DNA from 3 places in the Citrobacter enshiensis genome. Region 3 is predicted to be linked to each of the others. Evidence: predicted binding sites of a transcription regulator. Region 3 holds the regulator's gene; each other region holds the start of a gene.

Region 1 (4,162 bases), 2.4 Mb from region 3:
GCCAGGCGCTGCGCCTGATGAAAACCGGCAGCTACTTCGCTATTGAAACGCTGATGAGCGTCGCCGCCATTGGCGCGCTGTTTATTGGCGCAACCGCAGAGGCGGCAATGGTGCTGTTGCTGTTTCTGATTGGCGAACGCCTGGAAGGTTGGGCCGCCAGCCGCGCCCGTAAAGGGGTCAGCGCGCTGATGGCGCTCAAACCAGAAACCGCCACGCGCATCCGTAACGGACAGCGTGAAGAGGTGGCGATCGCTACCCTGCAACCGGGGGATACGATTGAAGTTGCCGCCGGCGGCCGCTTGCCTGCCGACGGTAAACTGGTTTCCGGTTTCGCCAGTTTTGATGAGAGCGCGCTGACGGGAGAATCCATCCCGGTTGAGCGCGCAACAGGCGAAAAGGTACCCGCGGGCGCCACCAGCGTTGACCGCCTCGTCACGCTCGAAGTGCTTTCTGAACCGGGTGCCAGCGCGATTGACCGCATTCTGAAGCTGATTGAAGAGGCCGAAGAACGCCGCGCGCCGATCGAACGTTTTATCGATCGCTTCAGCCGAATTTATACCCCGGCGATCATGGCCATCGCGCTGCTGGTCACCCTCGTTCCGCCGCTGCTGTTCGCCGCCTCATGGCAGGAGTGGATTTATAAAGGCCTGACGCTGCTGCTGATTGGCTGCCCGTGTGCTCTGGTTATCTCAACACCCGCCGCCATTACCTCCGGGCTGGCAGCGGCAGCACGCCGTGGCGCGCTGATCAAAGGAGGTGCGGCGCTGGAACAACTGGGCAGAGTCACCCATGTCGCATTTGATAAAACCGGTACGCTGACCGTCGGAAAACCCCGTGTTACGGCTATCCATCCGGCTGCAGCAATCAGCGAATCTGACCTGCTGGCGCTGGCGGCTGCGGTGGAACAAGGGTCGACGCACCCGCTGGCGCAGGCCATCGTCGCTGAAGCCCAAACACGCAAGCTGAGTATTCCCGCTGCGCAGTCTCAACGTGCGCTGGTCGGTTCCGGCATTGAAGCATTGGTCAACGGCGAGCGCGTACTGATTTGTGCGGCGGGTAAACAACCTGCCGACGCCTTTGCCGGGCAGATCGGCGAGCTGGAAAACGCCGGACAAACGGTGGTGCTGGTGCTGCGTAACGAGACGGTACTCGGGGTGATTGCCCTGCAGGATACGTTGCGTGAGGATGCCCACGCCGCCGTTAGCGAGCTCAAAACGTTAGGGGTGAATGGCGTGATCCTGACCGGCGATAACCCGCGTGCCGCGGCGGCGATTGCCAGTGAGCTTGGGCTGGAATTTAAAGCCGGGCTGCTGCCGGAAGATAAGGTCAAGGCCGTCTTCGCCCTGAACCAGCAGTCGCCGCTGGCGATGGTTGGCGACGGTATTAACGACGCGCCCGCCATGAAAGCGGCCACGATCGGTATCGCGATGGGAAGCGGTACGGACGTCGCGCTGGAAACCGCCGATGCCGCCCTGACCCATAACCGCCTGCGCGGGCTGGTGCAGATGATTCAGCTAGCGCGCGCAACCCACGCCAATATTCGGCAGAACATCGCCATTGCGCTGGGATTAAAAGGGATTTTCCTCGTCACCACGCTGCTGGGGATAACCGGCCTTTGGCTGGCGGTGCTGGCAGATACGGGGGCGACGGTGCTGGTGACCGCGAACGCGCTTCGGCTGTTAAAGAAATAACGTCATTGTCGGGTGGCGGCTACCACCGCCTTACCCGACCTGCGTTTCGCATGGGTGTCCGTAAGTACGTCCCCGCGTAGTGCCACCGGGCGAGATCAATTTGCGGGCACTGCCCGGCAAATCCAATTTCGTTGTGGTTTATCGGCGCGTTCATTGACCAGGGCTACATCACACAGCAGGTTTACACGATCGCTGGATGAATATCCTGAGAAAAAGCCTCCTATACCCCCACCTTCATACCCGGTGATCCCTTCCGTTCCGGTCGGATAAATAATGACTGACCAATGGAGAAAGCGATCCTGAGGGCCAATCGGAATAAAGACACTCCATTCGCCCTGCGGATTAAGTGAAAAATGCCCCTGCTCGTCTGTCGTCGCAGTGACACTCTCGCGACTGCCATCATCCAAAGCAACCTTTACGCCAGCCAATGCCTGGCCCTGATGGATTACAACGCCCTCAATTTTAGGGCTGTTGTAATCATGCCAGACACAGCCGCTAAGAAAGCAGGTCGCGGTGACCACAACAAGCATCATCATCCTGATAATCACCATATAGATTCTTTCTCCCTGAATCTTTATTACGCCTTTAGTGGTTCTTACGAATCAAATATTGATAAGGCAGATTTTCGGTCTGCAGGGCAATCAGCTCGTGTTCCATAAAGCGGCAGAAGCCAGGAATATCGCGGGTGGTCGCAGGATCGTCGGCGATAATCAGCAACGTTTCACCCACAGGCATCGTGCGCACAGTTTTACGCACCATCATTACCGGCTCCGGGCAGCGCAGTCCTTGTGCATCAAGTGTATGTTTGGCGGCAGAAAAGAGATCGCTCATGATTTACTCAGTCAGTCAAAAAACCGCTCTAGTTTACGCGCACTTTTTTATGACGCAAGGCAGGTTAACGGTTGCGTGAAAATTAACCGTTGCAAAGCGCACAGAACGCAGTATCATTCGGCGGTTTTTTATTGGGTTCCCTCACCCCATCGCTAAAAAGGTACAATATGATGCAGTTCACTCAAATGCAGCGCGTAAATGCGTTGTTCTGGCTATCGTTATTCCATTTGCTGGTGATCACCTCCAGTAACTATCTGGTGCAGCTCCCGATTTCCATTTTCGGTTTCCACACCACGTGGGGCGCGTTCAGCTTTCCCTTTATTTTTCTCGCCACCGATCTGACCGTGCGTATTTTTGGCGCGCCGCTGGCACGCCGAATCATCTTTGCCGTGATGATCCCGGCCCTGCTGATCTCCTATGTCATCTCGTCGCTGTTCTATATGGGCTCCTGGCAGGGATTTGGCGCGCTGTTGCACTTCAACCTGTTTGTCGCCCGTATCGCCGCCGCCAGTTTTATGGCTTACGCGCTGGGGCAGATTCTGGATGTGCATGTCTTTAACCGCCTGCGCCAGAATCGTCGCTGGTGGCTGGCGCCGACAGCATCGACGCTGTTTGGTAACGTCAGTGATACGCTCGCCTTCTTCTTTATCGCCTTCTGGCGTAGCCCGGACGCGTTTATGGCCGAGCACTGGATGGAAATCGCCCTCGTCGACTACGCGTTCAAAGTGCTGATCAGCCTCGTCTTCTTCCTGCCGATGTATGGCGTATTGCTGAATATGTTGCTGAAAAGGCTGGCAGATAAATCTGAAATCTCGGCATTGCAGACGAGTTAAAGGTTCGTTTTCCGAGTTGTGATAAGATGGGTGAATGAGCCGTTATGGCCGTTTATCGAAAGGAAGAAGTCAATGCGCAATCTGGTTAAATATGTCGGTATTGGCCTGCTGGTTATGGGGCTTGCGGCCTGTGATAACAGCGATACGAAAGCTCCGGCAGAGGGTGCCGCGGCGGAAAGTAACGCAACCGGACAACCTGTCAGCCTGATGGATGGCAAACTCAGCTTCTCACTGCCGGCAGATATGACCGACCAGAGCGGCAAGCTGGGGACTCAGGCCAACAATATGCACGTCTATTCTGACGCCACCGGCCAGAAAGCCGTGATTGTGATTGTGGGCGACGACACCAATGAAGAGCTGGCCGTGCTGGCAAAACGTCTGGAAGAGCAACAGCGTAGCCGTGACCCGCAATTGCAGGTCGTGACCAACAAATCTATCGAGCTGAAAGGCCACACGCTTCAGCAGTTAGACAGCATTATCTCGGCAAAAGGCCAGACCGCTTACTCTTCCGTCGTGTTGGGTAAAGTGGGCAGCCAACTGCTGACCCTGCAGATCACGCTGCCTGCGGACGACCAGCAAAAAGCGCAAACTGCCGCTGAAAACATCATTAACACGCTGGTCATTCAGTAACGGTTAAGACGATGACACGGCCTCCTGCAACGCTGCCGGGGGCCGTTTTTTTAACTGCCAGGTCAGTAAAAAGGCAACCGCCACCAGTCCTGCCGCCGCCAGATAGATAACCGGAACACCCGCCCATGTCATGACCAGCCCGGCCAGCGGCCCGGTGACGCCCAACGATAAATCCAT
Region 2 (4,162 bases), 270 kb from region 3:
GAAGCGGGCGCGCAGTTCGCCATTAGCCCGGGTCTGACTGAGCCTCTGCTGAAAGCGGCAACGGAAGGAACGATCCCGTTGATTCCGGGTATCAGCACCGTTTCTGAACTGATGCTGGGTATGGACTACGGTCTGAAAGAGTTCAAATTCTTCCCGGCGGAAGCCAACGGCGGCACCAAAGCGCTGCAGGCGATTGCGGGTCCGTTCTCTCAGGTACGTTTCTGCCCGACCGGCGGTATCTCTCCGGCTAACTACCGTGATTACCTGGCGCTGAAAAGCGTGCTGTGTATCGGTGGTTCCTGGCTGGTTCCGGCCGATGCGCTGGAAGCGGGTGATTACGACCGCATTACTCAACTGGCTCGCGAAGCGGTAGAAGGCGCGAAACAGTAAGTGAATACAAGCCCGGTACACCACCGGGCTTTGCCAGAACGGGCCATTTGGCCCGTTTTTTTATGCGTTGACTTTTATCTGAGCGGCAGCGTCTTTCGCGCGTGCGATGGCCTCTTCAACGCACACGCCAGTTGCCAGCGCAACACCCAGGCGACGGGTTCCCTCGATCTCCGGTTTCCCAAAGAATCGTACCTGCAGACCGGCGCCAACAGCCGCCTGCACATTATCAAACGACACATTCTGGCTGGTGAGTTGCGGCAGGATCACGGCCGAGGCGGCAGGGCCATACTGGCGAATCGCGCCAACGGGCAGACCGAGGAAGGCGCGAACGTGCAGAGCAAATTCCGACAGATCCTGAGAGATCATCGTGACCATCCCGGTGTCGTGTGGCCGGGGAGACACTTCGCTGAAGATAACCTCGTCGCCACAAACAAACAGTTCGACACCAAATAAGCCGTGGCCGCCTAACGCCAGTACCACTTTACGGGCAATTTCCTGCGCCCGCTCAAGGGCCAGCGGCGTCATTTGCTGCGGCTGCCAGGATTCGCGGTAATCGCCATCTTCCTGACGATGTCCGACGGGGGCGCAAAAATGGACGCCATCAACGGCGCTGACGGTCAGCAGCGTAATTTCAAAATCGAAATTCACCACCCCTTCGACGATCACCCGGCCCGCACCGGCGCGACCGCCTTGTTGCGCGTAGTCCCACGCCTGCGCCAGTTGCCCGGCAGAGCGAATAAAACTTTGCCCTTTGCCCGAAGAGCTCATTACCGGCTTAACGATACAGGGAATACCGATGTCTGCCACGGCTTCACGGAAGCTCGCTTCACTGTCCGCAAAACGGAAAGAGGAGGTCGGCAACGCCAGGTCTTCTGCGGCCAGACGGCGGATCCCCTCACGATTCATGGTCAGCTGGGTTGCCCGGGCGCAGGGCACGACGTTCAGCCCTTCCTGCTCCAGTTTCACCAGCGTATCGGTGGCGATCGCTTCAATTTCCGGCACGATATAATGCGGTTTCTCAAGCTCGACCACGCGACGTAACGCGTCACCATCCAGCATATTGATGACATGCGAACGGTGAGCAACGTGCATCGCTGGCGCGTCGGGGTAGCGATCGACGGCGATCACTTCGACGCCCAAACGCTGGCACTCAATCGCCACTTCCTTACCCAGTTCGCCTGAACCCAACAACATCACCCGCGTCGCTGCCGAACGCAGCGCTGTGCCTAATAACGTCATAAAAATATCCCCTGATTTATCCGGGCGCAGTATATACGAAAACGTTTGCGTCTGTCTTTATTGCCAGGTTGATTTCAATGCCGAAAAGTAATATACTGTACAAAAATACAGGTATATTGAGAGGCTGCAAAATGGCGGTTGAAGTTAAATACGTAGTCATTCGGGAAGGTGAGGAGAAGATGTCTTTTACCAGCAAAAAGGAAGCCGATGCATACGACAAAATGCTCGATACAGCAGATTTGCTCGACACGTGGCTTGAGCAATCCCCGGTCTCACTGGAAGACGAACAGCGTGAAGCGCTGTCTCTCTGGCTGGCTGAACAGAAAGATGTGCTGAGTACGATCCTGAAAACCGGCAAACTGCCTTCTCCGCAGGCCGTCGATAACGCGGCGTCCGCAGAGGAAGATACCCAGGCCGCCTGAATCTGACTTGCGCTCCTGGCGTTTTGTACCATGCTTTTCCTGAATCATTGTGCTAAGGAGAAAAGTATGAATAAGAGAGGAGCGCTGTTGAGCCTGCTGTTGTTATCCGCCAGCGTATCGGCCTTCGCCGCCAATAATCCCGACAGCAAATCGGTGACGTTTCCAAAGTGTGAAGGTCTGGACGCTGAAGGTATTGCCGCGAGCGTAAAGCGTGATTATCAGCAAAACCGCATTGTGCGCTGGGCAGATGATCAAAAAACGCTGGGGCAAATCGATCCGGTGGTATGGGTAAATGCGCAGGACATTGTGGGCAAAGAGGGTAAATGGTCCGTGCCGCTGACCGCGCGCGGTAAAAACGCCGATCTTCACTATCAGGTCAGCGTTGATTGCAGCGCTGGAAAGGCGGAGTACCAATTGCGCTAATCACCGAATTTGCGCATCTTTTGCGGAACCAGACACTTCCTGACATCCTCTCGGGTACGCTTTGACGACAAATCGTCTGTACTTGAGGGGGCTACATGGCCAACTGGCTGAACCAATTACAATCTCTTCTCGGGCAAAAAGGGTCTTCTTCATCGTCTTCTGGTGATCAAGGTCTCAGTAAACTGCTGGTTCCCGGCGCGTTAGGCGGCCTGGCGGGTTTACTGGTCGCCAATAAATCGTCTCGTAAATTACTGACCAAATACGGCACCAGCGCGTTGCTGGTGGGCGGCGGCGCCGTCGCCGGTACGGTGCTATGGAACAAATACAAGGATAAAGTCCGTACGGCGCATCAGGATGAACCGCAGTTTGGCACACATAGCACACCGCTTGATGTGCGTACCGAGCGACTGATTCTGGCGCTGGTCTTTGCGGCGAAAAGCGATGGGCATATTGATGCGAAAGAGCGCGCGGCCATTGAACAGCAGTTACGCGAAGCCGGTGTGGAAGAGCAGGGGCGGAGACTCATTGAACACGCCATTGAACAACCGCTCGACCCGCAGCGACTGGCTCAGGGGATCCGTAATGAAGAAGAGGCGCTGGAAATTTACTTCCTGAGCTGTGCGGCTATCGATATTGACCACTTTATGGAGCGTAGCTACCTGAACGCGTTAGGCGATGCCCTGAAGATCCCGCAGGACGTCCGGGAAGATATTGAACGGGATCTGCAGCAACAAAAACAGGCGTTGCCGGGTTAATACACTTTGTGAAGTCGCATGTTTCGCTTGCATTGCGCGTAACTTTTGCCACACCTTATAGAGTGTATATTGCAAAAGAACAATGACATGCTACCAAAAGCTCACAAAATTCCTCACGCCATGACCGTGCATGGCGACACCCGAATCGACAACTACTACTGGCTGCGCGACGATTCCCGTTCGCAGCCAGATGTTCTGGACTATCTGCATCAGGAAAATGCCTACGGGCACAAGGTCATGGCTTCTCAGCAGGCGCTGCAGGAGCGTGTGCTGAAAGAAATTATCGACAGGATCCCCCCTCAGGACGTCTCTGCGCCTTACATAAAGAATGGCTATCGCTACCGACATCTTTATGAGCCGGGATGCGAATACGCCATCTACCAGCGGCAATCCGCGTTCACTGAAGAGTGGGATGAATGGGAGACGTTGCTGGATGGCAACCAGCGAGCGGCACACAGCGAGTTTTATACGCTGGGTGGACTCGCGATTTCCCCTGACAACACCATTATGGCGCTGGCGGAAGATTATCTGTCCCGTCGCCAGTATGGGATCCGCTTTCGTAACCTGGAAACTGGCAACTGGTATCCGGAGCTGCTGGATAATGTCGAGCCGGAACTGGTATGGGCGAATGATTCACAGACCTTCTATTACGTGCGTAAACACGCCGTCACGCTGTTGCCGTACCAGGTGTGGCGGCATACGGTTGGAACGCCAACATCCTGCGATGAACTGGTCTACGAAGAAAAAGACGATATGTTTTATGTCAGTCTGCATAAAACGACATCGCAGCATTACGTGGTGATCCAACTCGCCAGCGCGACGACCAGTGAAGTACGCCTGCTCGATGCGGAGCTTGCCGATGCTGAACCGTTCGTGTTTTTACCGCGCCGTAAGGAACATGAATACAGCCTCGATCACTACCAGCATGCGTTT
Region 3 (4,162 bases):
TGGCCTGGATAAAGCGCAGAACCAGCAAGCCCGTTGCACTTTCTACCCACAGCATACCCAGACTTCCCAGGGCGAAGATCGACAAGCCGACCAATAATATGGGCTTACGACCGTAGCGATCGGACAGCGGACCCCAGGCGAGTTGTGCGATGGCGAATCCGGCTAAGAACAGGCTCAGACTGGCGCTGACGGCAGAGGCCGGTGTTTGCAAATCGGCCTGAATTGCAGCAAATGCAGGTAAGTACATATCTGTTGCCAGAAAACCCAGTACGCTGAGACCCGCCAGCCAGACTAAAAAACCTTTTCCCGGTTGCATATTACATTCTCTTTTTTATCAGTAAGACATTGCCGCAGAGTGTAGGGAGTGAAATTCCCGTTGTGAAACGCTAATATTTGTCTACTGAATTCAAATTTTTTGTAGGCAGAATATGTGGTCAGAATATTCCCTTGAAGTTGTTGATGCTGTCGCGCGCAATGGCAGCTTCAGTTCCGCCGCCCAGGAGCTGCATCGCGTGCCTTCTGCAGTGAGCTACACCGTACGTCAACTGGAAGAGTGGCTGGCGGTGCCCTTGTTTGAACGACGCCATCGGGATGTGGAATTGACGCCTGCCGGTGCCTGGTTTTTAAAAGAAGGCCGCTCTGTTATCAAAAAAATGCAGATCACCCGCCAGCAGTGCCAACAGATTGCGAACGGTTGGCGAGGGCAACTGCCTATCGCGGTAGACAATATTGTGCGGCCAGAACGCACCCGGCAGATGATTGTCGATTTCTACCGCCACTTTGATGACGTTGAGCTGGTCGTTTCTCAGGAGGTGTTCAACGGCGTCTGGGATGCGCTTTCCGACGGACGCGTGGAACTGGCTATTGGTGCGACGCAGGCGATCCCCGTAGGGGGGCGCTATACCTTTCGCGATATGGGAATGTTGAGCTGGAGCTGCGTGGTGGCAAGTCATCATCCCCTGGCGGCGATGCCCGGTCCCTTGAGTGATGATACGTTGCGCAACTGGCCGTCGCTGGTCCGTGAAGACACGTCACGGACACTGCCTAAACGCATAACCTGGCTGCTGGACAACCAAAAGCGCGTGATCGTACCGGATTGGGAGTCGTCAGCAACCTGTCTTTCCGCCGGGTTATGCGTCGGTATGGTGCCCACGCATTTTGCAAAACCGTGGCTCGACAGTGGCAAATGGGTTGCGTTAACCCTGGAGAATCCGTTCCCGGATGCGGCATGTTGCCTGACCTGGCAGCAAAATGATACGTCGCCCGCCTTAGCCTGGTTGCTGGAGTATTTAGGCGACAGTGAAACGCTGAACAAAGAGTGGCTGCGAGAACCTGAAGAGGTTCCCGCAGAGGAGGCTTAACGACGATAGTCGCGGAACGGACCATCAGCAACCGAACGACGTTCGATCAGGCGCGGATGGACTTCAATGGACTGCGACTCTTCACGCTTATTCACGATACGGTCTAACAGCATATTAAAGGCCGTTTCGCCAAGTGAGTCTTTAGGCTGGTGAATGGTGGTCAGTGCGGGTGTGAAATAGCGCGCGTTACGCACATTGTCATAACCGATCACCGAAATATCCTGCGGTACCCGCAAGCCCATTTCATCGGCAGCACAGAGCGCCCCCATTGCCATGATGTCGCCACCGCAAAATACCGCGGTCGGGCGATGGGACTGAGAGAGGATCTGCTGCATTGCACGATAACCTGACTCGGGTTCAAAATCGCCCTGCACAATCCAGTCTTCCGGGACTTTTATCAGTGCTTCGTCCATCGCCTTCATAAAGCCCGCCAGGCGGCCAGCGCCGGTGTTGCGCTCCATCGGGCCGGGAATGGCGCCGATTTCACGATGACCGCGCTCCACCAGATAACGACCGGCCATATAACCGCCTTCGAAAGCGTTATCAATGACCGTATCGGTAAAGTCGGCTTTCGCTTCGCCCCAATCCATCACCACCATCGGAATATGGCGATACTCTTCAAGCATGGAAAGCAGAGACTCCGGATATTCCGAACACATGACCAGCAGGCCATCCACACGCTTTTGCGCCATCATGGAAAGATAGGCCCGCTGTTTTTCGAGATTATTCCAGGCATTGCCAAGGATCAGGGTATAGCCTTTCTGGAAGCAGTTCTTCTCAACGGCTTCAATAATCTCAGCAAAATAAGCGGCTTCACTGCTGGTTGCCAGCAGGCCGATAGATTTGGTGTGGTTCACCTTCAGGCTGCGGGCGACCGCACTCGGGGAGTAGTGCAGTTCTTTGATGGCAGCCCAGACGGCATTACGTGTCTCTTCTGCGACAAAACGCGTTTTGTTAATTACATGTGATACGGTTGTAGTGGAAACGTTTGCTCGCTTCGCTACATCTTTAATTGTTGCCATTACATTTCACTCCAGACCATATCCAAACTCCTGAAAATACTGTAGGTAAACGTTTGCCTTTACACACCCTTATCGCAACATCAGGGTTGCGGCACGCCGGGAAAACGACACGAAACGTCAGGAGGGGGTCAATGGCCGGTACGCTAATCAAGTAAGCGTGGAATTTTGTCTGATCTTGACGAAAAGGGGAAGAGTTAAAAGTGGTTATCAATATAAATCCTGGGAGATTTTTACATCCAAGTGTGTAAAAATGCGCAATATCACTTTTTGTGTGGAAATAAAAAGGAGCAAATTTGATGAGCACCGATCTGAAGTTTTCGTTAATAACCACTCTTATTGTTCTGGGTCTGATCGTAGCGGGTGGTCTGACCGCAGCACTGCACTGATTTACCGTGAGGGAGCGTGCTCTCCCTCATTTCGTTGCCCCTTCATTGTTACTAAATCGGCAAAAGTCTTTTGCCATTCTGTTAACTTTATTCTTTTTGTGATTGATGTCATGCTTTTGGCTCTTATCGGGTGTCGCTTCGCGGCACGGTGCAGCGGAGTCGATGTATGAAAATTAATTACCCCTTACTGGCGCTTGCGATTGGCGCATTCGGTATTGGGACCACGGAATTCTCTCCGATGGGCCTGTTGCCCGTCATTGCTCATGGCGTGAACGTCTCCATTCCCGCCGCCGGGATGCTCATCAGCGCTTATGCGGTGGGGGTGATGGTGGGCGCGCCGTTAATGACCCTGTTGCTGTCGCACCGCGCTCGTCGTAATGCGCTGATTTTTCTGATGGCCATTTTTACGCTGGGCAACGTCCTGTCGGCCATTGCGCCGGATTACACCACCTTAATGTTATCGCGCATTTTGACCAGCCTTAATCACGGTGCCTTTTTCGGGTTGGGTTCGGTCGTGGCGGCAAGTGTGGTGCCAAAACATAAGCAGGCCAGCGCCGTGGCGACAATGTTTATGGGGTTAACCATTGCGAACATTGGCGGCGTGCCTGCTGCCACATGGCTTGGGGAAACCATTGGCTGGCGGATGTCCTTTTTAGCGACCGCAGGGCTGGGTGTGATTGCCATGCTCAGTTTGTTCTTCTCTCTGCCGAAAGGCGGTGCAGGGGAACGGCCGGACGTGCGTAAAGAACTGGCTGTCTTGTTACGCCCGCAGGTGCTTTCTGCACTGCTCACCACCGTACTGGGCGCAGGGGCCATGTTTACCCTCTACACCTATATTTCACCCGTTCTGCAAAACATCGCTCATGCCACGCCGGCCTTCGTGACCGCGATGTTAGTGCTGATCGGCGTTGGATTCTCGATCGGCAACTATTTAGGCGGCAAACTGGCCGATCGATCCGTCAACGGTACTCTGAAAGGTTTCTTACTGCTGCTGGTGGTTATCATGCTGGCCATTCCTTTCCTTGCACGCAATGATCTGGGCGCTGCGTTCAGTATGGTGGTGTGGGGGGCGGCGACATTTGCCGTCGTTCCGCCTTTGCAGATGCGCGTGATGCGTGTTGCCAGTGAAGCGCCGGGGTTGTCCTCGTCGGTGAATATCGGGGCCTTTAACCTTGGCAATGCGTTAGGCGCGGCGGCAGGCGGGGCAGTGATTTCTGGCGGTCTGGGGTATAGCTTTGTTCCGGTGATGGGAGCTATCGTGGCAGGGCTGGCGTTATTGCTGGTCTTTGTTTCAGCGAGAAGGCAGCCTGAAACGGCATATGTCGCCAACTGATCGAGTGAGTTAAAAATAAAAACGCAGAAGGGATACCTTCTGCGTTGTCTTATTTACGCC

What was found. Region 3 encodes PurR, which represses purine synthesis genes. Its sites were predicted from a motif close to CANGCAAACGTTTGCNTG; they were not measured.
Region 1: a site for PurR is predicted at 2,583-2,600, ahead of tusA (sulfurtransferase TusA). Genes of this name have one in related genera too.
Region 2: a site for PurR is predicted at 1,664-1,681, ahead of purT (formate-dependent phosphoribosylglycinamide formyltransferase). Genes of this name have one in related genera too.

Annotation. Positions count from the first base shown of each region.
Region 1 covers NZ_CP119862.1:248,973-253,134, reverse strand. Annotated here, with positions in the region: gene zntA (Zn(II)/Cd(II)/Pb(II) translocating P-type ATPase ZntA) at 1-1,691, shown strand, start outside; gene P2W74_RS01130 (carboxypeptidase-like regulatory domain-containing protein) at 1,787-2,242, opposite strand; gene tusA (sulfurtransferase TusA) at 2,277-2,522, opposite strand; gene P2W74_RS01120 (7-cyano-7-deazaguanine/7-aminomethyl-7-deazaguanine transporter) at 2,690-3,355, shown strand; gene P2W74_RS01115 (DcrB family lipoprotein) at 3,428-3,985, shown strand; gene P2W74_RS01110 (MFS transporter) at 3,989-4,162, opposite strand, start outside.
Region 2 covers NZ_CP119862.1:2,885,933-2,890,094, reverse strand. Annotated here, with positions in the region: gene kdgA (bifunctional 4-hydroxy-2-oxoglutarate aldolase/2-dehydro-3-deoxy-phosphogluconate aldolase) at 1-390, shown strand, start outside; gene purT (formate-dependent phosphoribosylglycinamide formyltransferase) at 451-1,629, opposite strand; gene yebG (DNA damage-inducible protein YebG) at 1,761-2,051, shown strand; gene yebF (protein YebF) at 2,118-2,474, shown strand; gene P2W74_RS14015 (tellurite resistance TerB family protein) at 2,570-3,229, shown strand; gene ptrB (oligopeptidase B) at 3,317-4,162, shown strand, end outside.
Region 3 covers NZ_CP119862.1:2,617,000-2,621,161, reverse strand. Annotated here, with positions in the region: gene punC (purine nucleoside transporter PunC) at 1-316, opposite strand, end outside; gene punR (DNA-binding transcriptional activator PunR) at 429-1,361, shown strand; gene purR (HTH-type transcriptional repressor PurR) at 1,358-2,383, opposite strand; gene cydH (cytochrome bd-I oxidase subunit CydH) at 2,680-2,769, shown strand; gene P2W74_RS12785 (MFS transporter) at 2,936-4,102, shown strand; gene sodB (superoxide dismutase [Fe]) at 4,156-4,162, opposite strand, start outside.